DNA from 2 places in the Kitasatospora sp. NPDC089913 genome. Region 2 is predicted to be linked to the other one. Evidence: predicted binding sites of a transcription regulator. Region 2 holds the regulator's gene; the other holds the start of a gene.

Region 1 (4,387 bases), on a different contig from region 2:
CCCGCCGTCCGGGGCTTCGCCGACGGCCTGGCCTGGATCGGGCAGATCGGCATGTTCGTGCTGCTCGGCCTGCTCTGCACCCCCGAGTCGATGGGCTCGGCCGTGGTGCCGGCGCTGGTGATCGGCGCGGTACTGGTCTTCCTCGCCCGGCCGCTCTCGGTGGTGCTCACGCTCACCCCGTTCCGGCTGCCGCTGCGCGAGCAGGCCCTGCTCAGCTGGGCCGGCCTGCGCGGGGCGGTGCCCATCGTGCTGGCCACCATCCCGATGGTGTCCGGCGCGCCGATGGCCCAGGACGTCTTCAACATCGTCTTCATCCTGGTCGTGGTCTTCACCCTGCTCCAGGGCCCGACCCTGCCCTGGGTCGCCAAGGGCCTGCGGATCGGCGAAGGGTCGATGGGACAGGACCTCGGCATCGAGTCCGCCCCGCTGGAGAAGCTGCACGGACACCTGTTGTCGGTCGCACTGGCGCCGGACTCCCGGATGTCCGGCGTGGAGATCGGCGAGCTGCGGCTGCCGACCGGGGCGGCGGTCACCCTGGTGGTGCGGGAGGGCAGCAGCTTCGTGCCCGACAAGGCGACCGTGCTGCGCGGCGGGGACGAGCTGCTGGTCGTCACCACGGACGAGGTGGGCGAGGCGGCCGAGCGGCGACTGCGGGCCGTGGACAAGGGCGGCAAGCTGGCCGACTGGCTGCACGGACGCAGGACCTGAAGGTCTCGCCCGGAGTTCACCTTGACTTAACAGGACAACTTTGGATCCGTCCTGTAGTGTCGGGTTCAGCGCGACATCTACGCGCGTATAACCATTGTTCGCTGACACACCACACCCCAGCATCTGCCTGAAGCAGAGTTGGCGCGACCGCTCGGCGGCCGCGGCCCGGACCCGGCCCACCGCCGGACCGGCCCGGTAACTACCCCGGTCGACGCGCGAGAGGACGACTCTCGGCGCCGTCGGGGCCACCCCATGCCCTGCCGCGCTACCAGGCAGCAGGAAGGACCGACCGTGACGGCCCGCCGAACGGTCGAGAGCGTCGAGGACGCCCGGAGCACCGGAAACCCCGGTCGCCCCGTGGACGCCGCGGATGCCAGGAGCAGCGCGGACGCCGCGAACCACGCGGACACCGCCGGCCACGCGGAGGCCACGGGCGCCGCGGACCACGCCGATGCCACGGGCCGCGCCGACGCCGCGCCGGCCCGGGTCGGCTACGGGACCCTGCTGCGCACCCCCGGGGCCTGGACGTTCCTGACCCCCGCGCTGCTCGCCCGGCTGCCCTACGCGATGCTCAGCATGGGGATCCTGCTGCTGGTCAAGGACACCCACGGCTCGTACGGCACCGCCAGCACGGTCGCGGCCGTCGCCGCCGTCGCCCAGGCGCTGATCGGCCCGCAGACCGGGCGGCTCGCGGACCGTTACGGCCAGGCCGCCGTGCTCGTCCCGACCGTCCTGGTGCACGCGGCCTCGGTCGGCGCACTGATCGCGCTCGCCCTCGGGCACGCGCCGGCCTGGAGCCTGTTCCTGGCCGCCGCCCCGGCCGGCGCGAGCGTCCCGCAGATCGGCGCGATGGTGCGCGCCCGCTGGATCTCCACCTTCACCGCCGAGGGCGCCTCCGCGTCCTCCGCCGCCAAGGTGAGCACCGCCTTCGCCTTCGAGTCCGTGACCGACGAGTTCACCTTCGTCGTCGGCCCGATCCTGGCCGCCGCCGTGGCCACCTCGGTCAACCCCTCGACCGGGCTGATCGCCGAGGCCGCGCTGACCCTGGTCGGCGGTCTGGCCTTCGCGGCCCAGCGGCGCACCGCGCCCGCCCGGGTGGTGCGCGAACCCGGTGTCCGGCAGGCCTCGGCCCTCGCCTCGCCCGGCGTCCGGCTGCTGGCCGGCACCTTCCTGGGCGTGGGCGCCGTCTTCGGCGGCATGCAGGTCTCGGTGAACGCCTTCGCCGACTCGGTCGGCCAGCAGGGCGCCGCCGGCACCGTCTACGGCATCTTCGCCGGCGGCTCGATGGTGGCCGGCGTGCTCTACGGCGTGATCGCCTGGCGGCGGTCGGTCCAGCAGCGGATGGTCATGAGCTACGGCCTGCTGGTGCTGGGCTGCTCGACCCTGTGGGCGATGCCCAACCTGGTCGCACTGTCGGTCGCCGGGCTGGTCTGCGGCCTGGCCATCGCCCCGACCCTGATCAGCGGCTACACCCTGGTCGAGACGCTGGTCGAGGACGGCGCCAAGACCGAGGCCTTCACCTGGCTGACCGGCGCCATCGGGCTGGGCCTGGCGACCGGCGCGACGGCGGCCGGGCGGCTGATCGACGCGCACGGCCCGACCGTCGGCTTCCTGGTACCGGTGGCCGGTGCCGGCCTCGGCCTGATCGCCCTGTTCTCGCTGCGGGGACTGCTGGTACCGGCCGGAACCCGCAGCACGGTGGTCGCCGGCTCGGTGGAACGGGGTGCCCCGGCCGGACTGGTGGGGGCCGTCAAGGGCTGACCCCGGAGCCGGAACCGACTCATCTCACATTCGAGTCGCTGGACTGATCCTTCGGAATGCCGCATCATTGAGGATCGTTAGCACTCATCAGGCGAGAGTGCCAGGAGGAAGACAAGTGCCCACGTACCAGTACCAGTGCACCGAGTGCGGCAACGGCCTGGAGGCGGTGCAGAAGTTCACCGACGAAGCGCTGACCACGTGCCCCGACTGCCAGGGACGGCTCCGCAAGGTCTTCTCGGCGGTGGGTGTCGTCTTCAAGGGCTCCGGTTTCTACCGGACCGACAGCCGCTCCTCCTCCAGCAGCTCGGTGGGTTCCGGCTCGTCGTCGACCTCTTCGTCGACCTCTTCGTCGACGTCGCCCGCGAGCTCCTCCTCGGGCTCGTCCTCGTCGGGCTCCTCGGGTTCGTCGGGGTCCTCGGCCCCCGCCGCCAGCCCCGCCCCGGCGGCCGGCTGACTTCCGGCCGGGCCGCGGCACCAGCTTCTCGGACGGCCCGCCGTTCCCGTTCTCCACGGGTGCGGCGGGCCTTTCGCGCGTTCGGCGGCAGGTGCCGGGGCGGGGCGCGGAAGGCGGGTCCCGGAAGGCTGGTCCCGGAAGGCTGGTCCCGGAAGACGGGGCGGAGAGCACGGATCCCGAAGGACGGGTTGCGGAGGACGGGTTCTGTCAGCGCGGGGCGGGCCGGTTCACCCCTGCGAGTGGGTCCCGTTGTCCACAGGCCCGGGTTGTCCACAGGTTCTGGAAACGGAGTTCCGGCGGTCGCGCGGGGCGGCCCAGAGTGGGCACCGCAAACCCCGAGCCCGACCGTGGAGGTGCCCGTGACCACCGCTTCGTCCGCCCTGCCGCCCCGTCCGCTGCCAATCCCCCCGCTGCCCGCGCCGACCGTTCCACCCCGGCAGCCGGTGCCCTCGTTCCCGCCGATCGGAGGCCGGTCCGGGCCGCGCGGCCGACTCCGACAGCTGCTGGGGTACGGCCCCCGGGTGCCGGCCGCACTGCTGCTCGCGGTGGTGACCGCACTCGCCCTCGGACCGGCCCGGGCGGACTCGCGGCCGCCGGAATCGGCACCGCCGGTCGGCCGAACGGGTTGTCCTGCGGAGGGGGGAGAAAATCACCCGTGACCGGCGGACGACTTCGTCGTTCACGCGGCATGAAGGGCTTCAAGGAATTCCTGCTGCGCGGAAACGTCGTCGAACTGGCCGTCGCCGTGGTCATCGGTGCGGCCTTCACCAGCATCGTCAACGCCTTCGTCAAGGGCGTGATCAATCCGATCGTCGGCGCGTTCGGGGCCCAGGACCTCGCGTCCTACAGCTCCTGCCTCAAAGGGCCCTGTGAGGTGAGCGCCACCGGCGAGGTCACGTCCGGAATCCCGATCCTCTGGGGCAGCGTGCTCAGCGCGGCCCTGCAGTTCCTGATCACCGCCGCCGTCGTCTACTTCTGCCTCATCCTGCCGATGACCAGGTTCACCGCCCGGCGCAAGACCCTGGCCGAGGTCCAGGCCGAGGCCGAGGCCAAGGAGGTCCTGCTGCTCACCGAGATCCGCGACGCCCTGGTCACCCGGGCCGCCTGAAGACCGGGCTGCCCGACCCCCGAGCCGTCCGACCCCGCGACACCCGACCCTGCGGCACCCGACCGGGCCCGGGCCCGGTCCGGCGGTCCCGTCCCTCCGGATCAGTCCCCGTGGTGCGGCGGGCGCTGGCTCAGGTACCAGTCCAGCCCCCGTCCACCGCTCTCCCCGGCCCCGGGGCGGTCGCCCCACCCGGTGTCGGTGTCGTCCCGGGACTGCCGGTCCAGCGGGTCGCCGAAGATCAGCCGGGCCTTCGCCGCCGCGTCCGCGCCCGGCCGGGCCTTCGGGGCGGCCTGCGCCGACCCGTCCCCCGTGCCGGGCTCCGACTCCTGGCCCGGCCGGTCGTCCGTCGTGTCCTT
Region 2 (4,387 bases):
GCCAGCTGGGCCAGTCGCTGCTCCAGCGACGGGTGGGTGGAGAACAGCTGGGTGGCGGCCTCCCGGGCGCTGAGGGCCGGCGCGAAGTAGAACGCGTTGTAGGCCTGCGACTGGCGCAGGTCCCGGGTCGGGATGGCGGCGATCTGGCCGGTCACCTTGGTGAGCGCCGAGGCGAGCGCGCTGGGCCGCCCGGTGAGCTGGGCGGCGGCCCGGTCGGCGGCCAGCTCCCGGTAGCGGGAGAGCAGCCGGGTCAGCAGGAAGCTGATCGCGTAGACGGCGATCGACACCAGCGGGATCACCAGGGCGGCGATCGCGGCGTTGGAGTCGTTGTTGTTGCGCCCGCCGCCCATGAAGCCGCCGTACACGGCGATCCGGGTCATCGCGCCGGCCAGTACGCCCAGGAAGCCGGCCACCGTCATCACGGCGACGTCGCGGTGGGCGACGTGGGACAGCTCGTGGGCGAGCACGCCCTCCAGCTCCTCGGGTTCCAGCCGGCGCAGCAGGCCGGTGGTCACGCAGACCACCGCGTTCTGCGGGTTGCGGCCGGTGGCGAAGGCGTTCGGCATGTCGTTGTCGGCGACCGCCACCCGGGGTTTGGGCATGTCGGCGAGCGCGCAGAGCCGGTCGACGGCGCCGTGCAGCTGCGGGTACTGCTCCGGGGTGACCCGGTGGGCACCCATCGCCCGTTCGGTGATGCGGTCGCTGAACCAGAACTGGGCGACGAACAGGCCGCCCGAGATCAGCACGACGATCGGCCAGGCGCCGCGCAGCAGCACGATCAGCAGACCGGTGAATCCCACGTACAGCAGCCCGATCAGGAACATCGTCCCCACCATGCGGCCGGTCAGGCCGCGGTCGGGGGCGAAGCGGGTGTGCTGGCCCGAGCTCGACATCTCTGCTCCTCCGTTCGCCGTCCGCTTCCGATGCTGCCACCGGGCGGGCCCCGCGGCATCACCCGCGCGCCGCGGACTGCGGGCAGGATCACCCCGGCCGGGCCGTTCCTGCCGTCGGACCCGGGCCTTACACTGGCAGGTACGGTTCTGGCACTCGTGTGTTCAGAGTGCCAAGGCCCGGCCCCTCGGGGTCGGACCGGACAGCTCGAACACGGACACATGCCACGACGGTGTGTCACAACGGACAACGCGTGAAGACGGAGGTGCGTGCCCATGGCCGGTGAGGTCCGCCAGCTCGACGACCGCAAACTCGCGGTGCTTCGCGCGATCGTCCAGGACTACGTGGGCACCGAGGAGCCGGTCGGCTCCAAGGCCCTGGTCGAGCGGCACAACCTCGGGGTCTCCCCGGCGACCGTCCGCAACGACATGGCGGCGCTGGAGGAGGAGGGGTACATCCACCAGCCGCACACCAGCGCCGGGCGGATCCCCACCGACAAGGGCTACCGGCTGTTCGTCGACAAGCTGGCCGAGGTCAAGCCGATGAGCGCGCCCGAGCGGCGGGCGATCCGGCACTTCCTCGACGGCGCGGTGGACCTCGACGACGTGGTCGCCCGCACGGTGCGGCTGCTCGCCCAGCTGACCCGCCAGGTCGCGGTGGTGCAGTACCCCTCGCTGAGCCGCTCCACGGTGCGGCACATCGAGCTGGTGGCGCTGGCCCCGGCCAAGGTGATGCTGGTGCTGATCATGAACACCGGCCGCGTCGAGCAGCGGTTGGTGGACTGCCCGGGTACGGTCGGCGAGACCGTGCTGGCGGACCTCCGGGGCCGGATCAACGCCCGGGCCGCCGGACAGCGGCTCCCGGACGTCCCGGGGCTGCTGGAGGAGCTGCCCGCGCAGTTCGAGGCGGCCGACCGGCCGACCGTGTCCACGGTGCTGGCGACGCTCTTCGAGACCCTCGCCGAGCAGCGCGAGGAGCGGATCATGCTGGCCGGCACGGCCAATCTGACCCGCTTCGGCCACGACTTCCCGCTGACCATCCAGCCGGTGCTGGAGGCACTGGAGGAGCAGGTCGTCCTGCTCCGCCTCCTGGGTGAGACCGCGGACGCCGGGATGACGGTCCGGATCGGGCGGGAGAACGCCTACGAAGGGCTGAATTCCACCTCGGTCGTCTCGGTCGGTTACGGTTCGGGCGACGAGAGCGTGGCCAAACTGGGGGTGATCGGTCCGACCCGGATGGACTACCCGGGCACAATGGGGGCGGTGCGAGCGGTGGCACGGTACGTGGGCCAGATTCTGGCCGAGTCGTAGGAACGGTCGTCGTCGGACAGCTGACGGCGCCCGAAGTCGCAAGCACTCACACAGGCGGAACAAGCGGAGCATTTGGTGGCCACGGACTACTACGCGGTACTCGGCGTCCGACGGGATGCGGGGCAGGACGAGATCAAGAAGGCGTTCCGGCGCCTGGCACGCGAACTGCACCCGGACGTCAACCCGGACCCGAAGACGCAGGAGCGGTTCAAGGAGATCAACGCCGCCTACGAGGTGCTCTCCGACCCGCAGAAGCGCCAGGTCTACGACCTCGGCGGCGACCCGCTCTCGCCGAACGGCGGGGGCGGCGCGGGCGGCTTCGGCGCGGGCGCGGCGGGCTTCGGCTTCTCCGACATCATGGACGCCTTCTTCGGCGCCGCCTCCGGCCAGCGCGGACCGCGCTCCCGGACCAGGCGCGGCCAGGACGCCATGATCCGGCTGGAGATCACCCTGGAGGAGGCCGCGTTCGGCACCACCAAGGAACTCCAGGTCGACACCGCCGTCACCTGCACCACCTGCAGCGGCGAGGGCGCCGCGCCCGGCACCTCCGCGCAGACCTGCGACATGTGCCGCGGCAAGGGCGAGGTCTCCCAGGTCACCCGGTCCTTCCTGGGCCAGGTCATGACCTCGCGCCCCTGCCCGCAGTGCCAGGGCTTCGGCACCGTCGTGCCGACCCCGTGCCCGGAGTGCGCCGGCGACGGCCGGGTCCGCGCCCGGCGCACCCTGACCGTCAAGATCCCGGCCGGGGTCGACAACGGCACCCGGATCCAGCTGGCCGGCGAGGGCGAGGTCGGCCCCGGCGGCGGCCCGGCCGGCGACCTCTACGTCGAGATCGCCGAGACCAGCCACCCGACCTTCCAGCGGCGCGGCGACGACCTGCACTGCACGGTCACCATCCCGATGACGGCGGCCTCGCTCGGCACCCAGGTGCCGCTGCAGACCCTGGACGGGATCGAGGAGGTCGACATCCGGCCCGGCACCCAGTCCGGCCAGTCGATCCCGCTGCACGGCCGCGGCATCACCCACCTGCGCGGCGGCGGCCGCGGTGACCTGATAGTGCATGTCGAGGTGCAGACGCCCACCAAGCTCGACGCCGAGCAGGAGGAGCTGCTGCGCCGCCTGGCGGTGCTGCGCGGCGAGGAGCGGCCGTCCGGCCAGTTCGCGCCCGGGCAGCAGGGGCTGTTCTCCCGGCTGAAGGACGCCTTCAACGGCCGGTAGCCGTCCCGCGCGGGGGTGCCGAGGCTTCCTCGGCACCCTTTTCGCGTTCCCGTTCCCGTTCCCACCCCGGAGGTTCCCCGCATGACCGCGCCCGTGTTCTTCGCCGACCCCGAGCGGATCGCCGCCGCCGCGCCGGGCGCGACGGTGCGCCTGGACGGGCCGGAGGGCCGGCACGCGGCCGCGGTGAAGCGGCTGGAGCCGGGCGAGGCGGTCACCCTGACGGACGGCCTCGGCCTCGGCGCGGACGGCACCGTCGCGGCGGTGCACGGCAAGGACGCGATCGACGTGGCGGTGACGGCCGTGCGCCGGGAGCCGGAGCCGTCGCCGCGGATCGTCGTCGTCCAGGCGCTGCCCAAGGGCGACCGGGGCGAGCTGGCGGTGGAGACCATGACCGAGGTCGGCGTGGACGTGGTGATCCCCTGGGCGGCCTCGCGCTGCATCACCCAGTGGAAGGGCGAGCGCGGCGCCAAGGCGCTCGCCAAGTGGCGGGCCACCGCGCGCGAGGCCGGCAAGCAGTCCCGGCGGCTGCGCTTCCCCGTCGTCCGCGACGTGATGACGACCCGGCAGCTGGCCCCGGTGCTGCTCGGCGCCGCGTTCGCCGCGGTGCTGCACGAGGAGGGCTCCGAGCCGCTGGCCGGGGCGGTCCTGCCGGACACCGGGGACCTGGTGCTGGTGGTCGGCCCGGAGGGCGGCGTCTCCCCGGAGGAGCTGGCCGCCTTCGCCGAGGACGGCGCGAAGCCGTTCCGGCTGGGCCCCTCGGTGCTGCGCACCTCCACGGCCGGGGTCGCGGCCGGCGCGCTGCTGCTGGGCCGCACCGGCCGCTGGGCCTGACGGCCGCCGCCGGGCCGTACGGGCCGCCGGGCCCGGCACCGGCGGCCGGGCCCGGGACCGGCGTCCCCCGTGGGGGTTCGCGGACCGCGAACTGCGGGCGCGCCGCGCTCCCGCCTGCCTAGGGTGGCGAGCGTGAG

What was found. Region 2 encodes HrcA, which represses chaperone genes, less so after heat shock. Its sites were predicted from a motif close to TTNGCACTCNGNNNNNCNGAGTGCNAA; they were not measured.
Region 1: ACIPYS_RS32345 (FmdB family zinc ribbon protein) is a predicted target of HrcA. The motif match lies at 2,547-2,573, and genes of this name have one in related genera.

What each region holds. Positions count from the first base shown of each region.
Region 1 covers NZ_JBIVGI010000028.1:102,002-106,388, forward strand. Annotated here, with positions in the region: gene ACIPYS_RS32335 (potassium/proton antiporter) at 1-708, shown strand, start outside; gene ACIPYS_RS32340 (MFS transporter) at 1,210-2,469, shown strand; gene ACIPYS_RS32345 (FmdB family zinc ribbon protein) at 2,585-2,923, shown strand; gene mscL (large conductance mechanosensitive channel protein MscL) at 3,612-4,031, shown strand; gene ACIPYS_RS32355 (hypothetical protein) at 4,133-4,387, opposite strand, start outside.
Region 2 covers NZ_JBIVGI010000001.1:137,093-141,479, forward strand. Annotated here, with positions in the region: gene htpX (zinc metalloprotease HtpX) at 1-893, opposite strand, end outside; gene hrcA (heat-inducible transcriptional repressor HrcA) at 1,167-2,201, shown strand; gene dnaJ (molecular chaperone DnaJ) at 2,277-3,419, shown strand; gene ACIPYS_RS00625 (16S rRNA (uracil(1498)-N(3))-methyltransferase) at 3,501-4,250, shown strand; gene ACIPYS_RS00630 (S41 family peptidase) at 4,383-4,387, shown strand, end outside.